DNA from 2 places in the Caulobacter sp. RL271 genome. Region 2 is predicted to be linked to the other one. Evidence: riboswitches for the same ligand, from Rfam matches in the RefSeq annotation. Region 2 holds a riboswitch; the other holds the start of a gene.
The links. Region 2 has a riboswitch for glycine ahead of MZV50_RS12545 (TonB-dependent receptor). Riboswitches for the same ligand answer to the same signal wherever they lie in the genome.
Positions count from the first base shown of each region.

Region 1: another riboswitch for glycine. It lies ahead of MZV50_RS23640 (TonB-dependent receptor domain-containing protein); the one in region 2 lies ahead of MZV50_RS12545 (TonB-dependent receptor).

Region 1 covers NZ_CP096040.1:5,087,085-5,091,073, reverse strand. The annotation lists gene MZV50_RS23645 (ABC transporter substrate-binding protein) at 1-589, shown strand, start outside; glycine riboswitch at 856-946, shown strand; glycine riboswitch at 950-1,041, shown strand; gene MZV50_RS23640 (TonB-dependent receptor domain-containing protein) at 1,164-3,866, shown strand; gene MZV50_RS23635 (S9 family peptidase) at 3,953-3,989, shown strand, end outside.
Region 2 covers NZ_CP096040.1:2,638,795-2,642,783, reverse strand. The annotation lists gene MZV50_RS12555 (Gfo/Idh/MocA family protein) at 1-874, shown strand, start outside; gene MZV50_RS12550 (aldose epimerase family protein) at 909-2,048, shown strand; glycine riboswitch at 2,245-2,357, shown strand; gene MZV50_RS12545 (TonB-dependent receptor) at 2,629-3,989, shown strand, end outside.

The DNA of each region.
Region 1 (3,989 bases), 2.4 Mb from region 2:
CCCACGCAGCCACGCCGCCCTGTTGGCCGCGCTGCGCGCCGATCCCCAGCGCTGGCGCGGCAAGGTGGCGCTGTACGACCCCGAGCGCAGCGGCATGGGGTTCTTCTACCTGTCGAGCAACACCCAGACCTATCCGGACGGCTGGGCCCTGTACGATGCGATCGCGGCGACGGGCGCGCCGACCTATGTGCCTGGCAAGCCGATGCTGGACCGCGTGGCTTCCGGCGAGCACTGGCTGGCCTTCGACATGAACGGGTCCTACGCCGACTGGTATGTGCGCCACCACGGTTCCGACGTCGGCTATGTCGTGCCGGAGGACTATCACCTGTCGATCTCGCGGGTGGCCTTCATCACGCGATTGGCGCGGCATCCCGGCGCGGCGCGGGTGTTCTTGGACTACCTGATGTCGGAGAGCGGGCAGCGGCGCCTGCTGGAAGTTCGCCTCACGCCGGTCCGCCCTGGCCTGGGCGCGGCGCCGTCGGCGGGTGGTCGGCCCGTTCGCGTCGGCCCCGCGCTGCTGGCCAATTTCGACCAGGGGCGACGCGCCGAACTCCTGGCGCGATGGCGGCGTGGCGCGGTCGGACAATGATATTTGCACAATTAACGTGCGTTATCTGATTATATTTCAATCGCATTGCGCCGCGCCGAAGCCTGGGCTTCTTTTCTGAGGAACAGCGCCCCGCGCACCAATCTGTCACCGACCTGTCACGAGCCGAAAAGGGTCCGAGCTCGCGCCGACGAGCGTCCTACCGCGCGTTGAGTTCGTGGTCATAATTTTCTCCGTGATGGACCATTTCGGATATTTCTACCGAACTTGGCCGCTTTGACGGGACCGGAAGAACCCTTCGTACTGCCCTGGCTCTCGCGGAAGAGATCGGGTTTCGGCCCGACGCCGAAGGCGCAACCGCCCCGGAAACGCTCAGGCAACAGGGACCGCAGAGCACTAGGACGCTGGAAAGCAGGACCGCTCCAATAGCGAGCGGCCTCGCCGAAGGAGCAAGGGCGCGACCGCGCCTGAATCTCTCAGGCCCAAGGACAGCGGGGGCAGAGGAACCGCCTGGCGGAGCCGTGGGACCACCCACGCGAAGCGACCAGATGCGACCGAACAAGCGGCCGCGCGGGAGAGGGCGACTGTCGACTGCTGAAACATAGGGGATCTCGTTTTGACTCTTTCACGCCAAACCCGCCGAAGCCTGCTGCTGGGATGCAGCCTGGTTCCCGCCGTCCTGGCCCTGCACGGCGCCGCCTTCGCCCAGGAGGCCGCCAAGGCCGACGACGACACCAATGTCGGTGAAATCGTCGTCACCGCCTCGCGCATCGACCGCGCGGGCTTCGAGGCGCCGACTCCGACGGTGCGCGTCACGGCCCAGGACTTAAGCGTCGGCGCCCGTCCGAACATCGCCGCGGCCCTGAACGACCTGCCGCAGTTCCGCGCCACGACCTCGCCCCAGACCACCGGCACCAACACCGGCGCGGGCAACGCCCCGGTCGACCTGCGCGGCCTGGGCATCAGCCGCACCCTGGTGCTGCTGGATGGCCGCCGCTTCTCGGGCGACAACGACCTGAACCTGATCCCCAGCATCCTGACCAAGGGCGTGGACGTGGTCACCGGCGGCGCTTCGGCCGCGTGGGGCTCGGGCGCCGTGGCCGGCGTGGTCAACATCTCGATCGACCGCAACTTCACGGGCCTGAAGCTCGGCGTCGAGGGCGGCGAGTCCTCATATCACGACGCCAAGCAGGTCCGTCTCGAGGCGGCGGCTGGCAAGACCTTCGCCGACGGCCGCGGCCACTTCGTGATCGGCGCGGAGTATCTCGACAATGACGGGGTCATCCCGAAGAACAGCCGTCCCAACATCGGCCGCTGGGCCACGATCTCGAACGGTGCGGGCCGTTTCGTCCTGGCCCCGAACGTCGGCTTCTCGAATGCGGCCTATGGCGGCCTGATCATGTCGGGCGTGCTGAAGGGCATGGCCTTCAATCCCGACGGCACCCTGCGCGTCTTCAACGCCGGCACGGTGATCGGCGCCAACTCGGTGGGCGGCGAAGGCCCGTCGAACGACGACCTGTCGCCTCTGGTCACGCCGCAAAAGCGCTACGCCACCATGGCCAGCGTCACCTATGACCTAACCGACAAGGTGAAGCTGACGGCCGAGCTGCGCCGCTCGCGGATGTGGAACAACTACATCTGGTTCGGCGACCACAACCGCGGCAACCTGACGATCAAGTCCGACAACGCCTTCCTGCCGGCGGCGGTGAAGAGCGCCCTGGCGGCGGCCGGCCAGACCAGCTTCACGATGGGCCGCTTCAACACCGAGGCCTATCCGACGATAGACTTCGAGCGCGTCTCAACCCAGGGCACGCTGGCCCTGGACGGTTCGTTCGGCGACGGCTGGCGGTGGAGCGCCTACTACAGCCACGGCGAGAACGAGAACAATATCGACACGCCCGGGTTCTTCCTGACCCAGAACTATGCCAACGCCGTGGACTCGGTGATCAGCCCGACCACCGGCCAGGCCGTCTGCCGCATCGCCCTGACCACCACCACCAACTGCGTGCCGATCAACCTGTTCGGCCAGGGCGCGCCCTCGGCGGCGGCGCTGGCCTACGTCACCGGCACGCCCTCGATGCGAGAGACCAGCAAGCTGGACGTCGGTGGCTTCAGCCTGCGCGGCGAGCCCTTCTCGCTGCCGGCCGGTCCCGTCTCCATCGCCGTCGGCGCCGAGGCCCGCAAGGAGTCGGTCGACCGCACGGTCGGCGCGCTGGACACCGCCAAGGCCTTCACCTCGTTCAGCTTCTCGGCCATGGCCGGCAGCTATAGCGTCAAGGAAGCCTTCGCCGAAGTGCTGGTCCCGGTGATCCGTGACGTGCCGGTGTTCAACAAGCTGGAAGTCAACGCCGCCGCGCGCGTCTCCGACTACAACACCACCGGCTCGATCTGGTCGTGGAAGCTGGGCGCCACCAACGAGTTCTTCCCGGGCTTCCGGGGGCGGATCACCAAGTCGCGCGACATCCGCTCGGCCAACCTGACCGAACTCTTCACCACCAGCACGACCGGCTACAACACGATCGTCGACCAGAAGACCAATTCCAGCGTCTATGTGCTGACCAACGGCGGCGGTAACGCCAACCTGACGCCCGAGACGGCCAAGACCTTCACGACCGGCTTCGTCTATTCGCCGCCGGCCCTGCCGGGCTTCAACATCTCGGTCGACTACTTCGACATCGACATCGACAATGTCATCACTACGGTCTCGGCCCAGGACATCGTCACGCGCTGCAACAACGGCAACGCCGACATGTGCTCGCGGGTCACCCGGGACGGAACCGGCACGATCAGTCGGATCGTCTCGACCTACGTCAACCTGGCCAACTACAAAACCGATGGCGTCGACGCCGAGATTTCGTACGCGACCAGTTTCGACCGCATCATCCCCAACGCCCCGGGCCGCATCCGCGCCCGCTGGCTGATGACCTGGGTCAACAGCCTGACCACCAACGATGGGGTCAGCAAGATCGAGTACGTGAAGTCGCAGGGCTATTCGTTCGGCCTGGGCACGCCCAAGACCCGGATGACCGGCAGCCTCGACTGGGCTGGCAAGGTGTTCAGCGCCAACATCCGCGCCCGCTACATCTCGCCGGGCGCCTACAACAGCACCGTCGATCTCGTGAACGGCCATATTAAGGCCTACACCTATGTCGACCTGGGCGTGCAGGCCAAGCTGCCCGACGTCATGGGCCACGGCGTCGAGCTCTACGCCAACGCCACCAACCTCTTCGACAAGGCCCCCCCGGTCTCGTCGCTGTACTCGCCGTACTACGACGTCATCGGCCGCTATGTGACCGTCGGCGCGCGGATGCGTTTCTAAGCCCGCCCGACCCAGCGCCGCCGGCTGCTTCCCCCAAGCACCTCTCGCCGGCGGCGCTCCTCCTTTTTCTCCGAGGCCTACCTCACATGATTTTCCGTCACTCCCTGGCGCTGGCCCTGCTGG
Region 2 (3,989 bases):
GCACCTGCCGTCCATCGCCGCCGACCCGCGCTTCGAACTGGTCGCCATCGTCAGCCGCAACGCCGAGCTGGATGGCGTGGCCCACTTCACCGCCCTTGCCGACCTCCTGACCAGCGACGTGACGGTGGACGCGGTGGCCCTGTGCACCCCGCCCCAGCCACGCCACGCCCTGGCGCACCTGGCTTTGGCGGCCGGCAAGCACGTCATGCTGGAAAAACCCCCCGGCGCAACGCTCAGCGAGGTCGAGGACCTGCGCCAGGCCGCCGCCGAGCGCAGCCTGACCCTTCAGACCACCTGGCACTCGCGTTACGCCATCGGCGTCGAACCAGCCCGCGAATGGCTGGCCGAGCGCGCGATCAAGGCCGTGCGCATCAACTGGAAGGAAGACGTGCGCGTCTGGCATCCGGGCCAGGACTGGATCTGGGACGCTGGCGGCTTGGGGGTCTTCGACCCGGCCATCAACGCCCTGTCCATCGTCACCCGCATCCTGCCGCGCCCGTTCTTCCTGTCGAAGGGCGTGCTGCACGTGCCGGAGAACAAGCAGTCGCCGATCCAGGCCGAGCTCGATTTCCGCGACGCAGCCGGCGCCCCGATCCGCGCTGAACTGGACTTCCTGCAGACCGGCCCGCAAAGCTGGGACATCGAGGTCGACACCGAAGACGGCCAGCTCAAGCTGACCCACGGCGGCGCCAAGCTCTACATCGATGGCCAACTGATGCGGGAAGGCCCCGACCAGGAATATCCAGGACTGTATGACGCCTTCGCCAAGTTGATCGCCGACGGCGCCAGCGACGTCGACGTCAGCCCACTGCGCCATGTCGCCGACGCCTTCCTGCTCAGCGAGCGGGTCACGGCGCCGGCCTTCGTGGAATAGGCGCGCCAAGAAAGAACGACAAAGGGAGAGAAACATGAAGCTGAAGACCATTGTCCTGAGCAGTGCGCTCGCCCTGGTCGCCGTCTCGTCGGCCAACGCCGTCGAGCTGTCGCGCAAGCCGTTCGGCGCCATCGCCTCGGGCGAGGCCGTCGAGGCCATCACCCTGACCAACGCCAAGGGCGTCAGCGCCACGATCATCACCTATGGCGCGACCCTGCAGTCGCTGATCGCGCCCGACCGCACGGGCAAGAAGGCCGACATCGCCCTGGGCTTCGCCGACGCGGCCACCTACGAGAAGAACGCCAGCTATTTCGGCGCCTCGGTCGGGCGGTTCGCCAACCGTATCGGTAAAGGCCGCTTCAGCCTGGATGGCAAGACCTACCAACTGGCGCTGAACAACAACAAGGTCGCCGCGCTGCATGGCGGTGTGAAGGGCTTCGACAAGGTCGTCTGGAAGGTGCTGAACGCCAAGTCCGGCCCGACCGCCTCGGTGACCTTCGGCTATGTCAGCCCCGATGGCGAGGAAGGCTATCCCGGAACCCTGACCGCCACGGCGACCTACGCCCTGGACGAGCAGAACAACCTGACGATCACCTACGGCGCGACAACCGACAAGCCGACCATCGTCAACATGACCAACCACGCTCTGTTCAACGTGGCCGGCGAAGGCGTTCCGGAAGGCGCGATGGGCAACGTGCTGACCATCCCGGCCGACGGATACACCCCGGTCGACAACGAGCTGATCCCGACGGGTGCGATCACCCCGGTGGCGGGCACGCCGTTCGACTTCCGCAAGCCGACCGCGGTCGAGACCCGGGTCCGCGACGCCCGGGATCCGCAGATCGTCGTCGGCCGCGGCTATGACCATAACTACGTGCTGAACGGCAAGGCTGGCGGCGCCCCACGCCTGGCCGCGCGCCTGGCCGACCCCAAGAGCGGCCGCGTGCTGGAGATCCTCAGCGACCAGCCGGGCATCCAGTTCTATGCCGGCAACTTCATCGATGGCACGACCATCGGCAAGAGCGGCAAGATCTATCGCCAAGGCGACGGTATCGCGCTCGAGCCGCAGCACTTCCCCGACGCGCCGAACAAGCCGCAGTTCGCGTCGGTCCGCCTGGATCCGGGCCAGAAGTACAGCAACACGATGGTCTTCAAGCTGACCGTCACGAAGTAGCCGCGCCTCGTTCGCGGGCGCCGCGCGCCACGTTCGTTCGCAATCGCTACGAACTCCAGCAGCCCCGGGTCAATCCGTTTGACCCGGGGTTTTTGCTGCCGCCTGCTGGCCGGGCTCTCGCGGGAGAGATCGGGCCCCGGCCCGGCGCTGAAGGCGAAACCGCCCCGGAAACGCTCAAGCAAAAGGACCGCGCGGGCTTCTGAACGCTGGAAAGCAGGGCGCCAGACGCCCTCGCCGAAGGAGCAAGGCGGCCCCGCCAACGGCATGGGCCCGCTGAATCTCTCAGGCGCCAAGGACAGCGGGGGTGAGTAGGCGCGCCATGCCGGCGCGCCCAGCCCCTGCGTGCGTCATGCGAAACTAAAGAACCCGCTCCACCGCCCCGACTGAAAATGCACGAACGCGATCGTCTACCGACTTTCGCGAAATAAATGTCGCTTATGAGTAGGTCAATATTTTCACTGTTCATATATTGAACAAATATGCGCAACATCTCAACTTAGTCATTATATCGACACAGACAGAGAAATTCTGAATTTACCTCGCGAGAACACATAGCGACGCTCCCCTCAGTCAAAAGTGATTGGGGATAACGATGACCGACCGTAACATCTCGCCCGCGCGCCACCGCCTGCGAGTGCTTCTTCTCACCGCTTCGATCCTTGGCGGCGCAACGCCCGTCCTGGCGCAGGAAGTCGACAAGACCTCCGAGGTCGACACCGTCGTCGTGACCGGCAAGCGCCTGTCCGAAGCCAGCGTCGCGATCGGCACCGACCACGCCACCGCCACGGTCTCGATCACCCGCGAGGCGCTGCTGTCCGCGCCGGCGGGCATCACCGGCCTGAAGATGCTGGAGTCCCTCCCCGGCTTCAACGTCCAGGCCAACGATGCCCTGGGCATGTACGAGTTCGGCAACTCGGTCTCGGTGCGGGCCTTCAACTTCCAGCAGATCGGCTTCCTGCTGGACAACATCCCGATGGGCCGCAGCGACCAGTTCGGCGGCAGCCCGATCTACCGCTATGTCGACAACGAGAACCTGCTACGGGTCACCGCCTCAGCCGGCGCGGGCGATGTCGCCCTGCCCAGCTACGCCTCGCTGGGCCCCATCGTCGACTACTTCACCCAAGCCCCGTCCAAGACGGCCGGCGGCGCAATCAGCGGCACCCTGGGCAGCGACGACCTGCGCCGCACCTTCCTGCGCCTAGAGATGGGCGAGCACGGTGGCCTTTCGGGCTATGCCAGCGGTTCGTGGATCAAGGGCGACCTGTGGCGCGGCCCGGGCACGATCGATCGCAAGCACTACGAGGGCAAGCTGCGTTACGCCCTGCCCAATGGCGGCGACGTCAGCTTCCAGACTGTCCACAATGACTATTTCGACTACGACAGCCCCTCGATCACCCTGGCCCAGTACAACGGGACGGCTGGCGACGTGTTCGGCCGCTCGGGTCGCTATTTCGCTTATCTGGGCATCGTGCCGAACCCGGGTCCGGCGGGCAGCACCCAGACCGCCACCAACCTGCCGGCGGTGTCGGGCGGCCCCACCTACTCCAACGCCAACTATGCCCAGTACTACAAGTTCGCGGTCAACAAGCGGAAGGACCACCTGTACGGCCTGACGCTGAATACGCCGATCACCGACACCGTCGACCTCACCACCACCGCCTACTACGAGGACAAGGGCGGCTATGGCGTCTCGCCCGAGGCCTATGCCACCTCGCTGACCAGCTACACCGCCGAGATCGGCAAAGTGGCGGGCATCGTCGCGCCAAAGGGCATCCAGTACGGCCTGTCCGGCGTCGACGGCATTCGCAAGGGCGTGACCGCCAAGGTCGCCTGGCATCTGGGCTTCAACAAGATCGAAGCCGGCCTCTGGCTCGAGAACGACGACTATCACCGCACCCAGAACCGCTACAACGTCGAGAACGGCAACCCCGACGGCGCGCC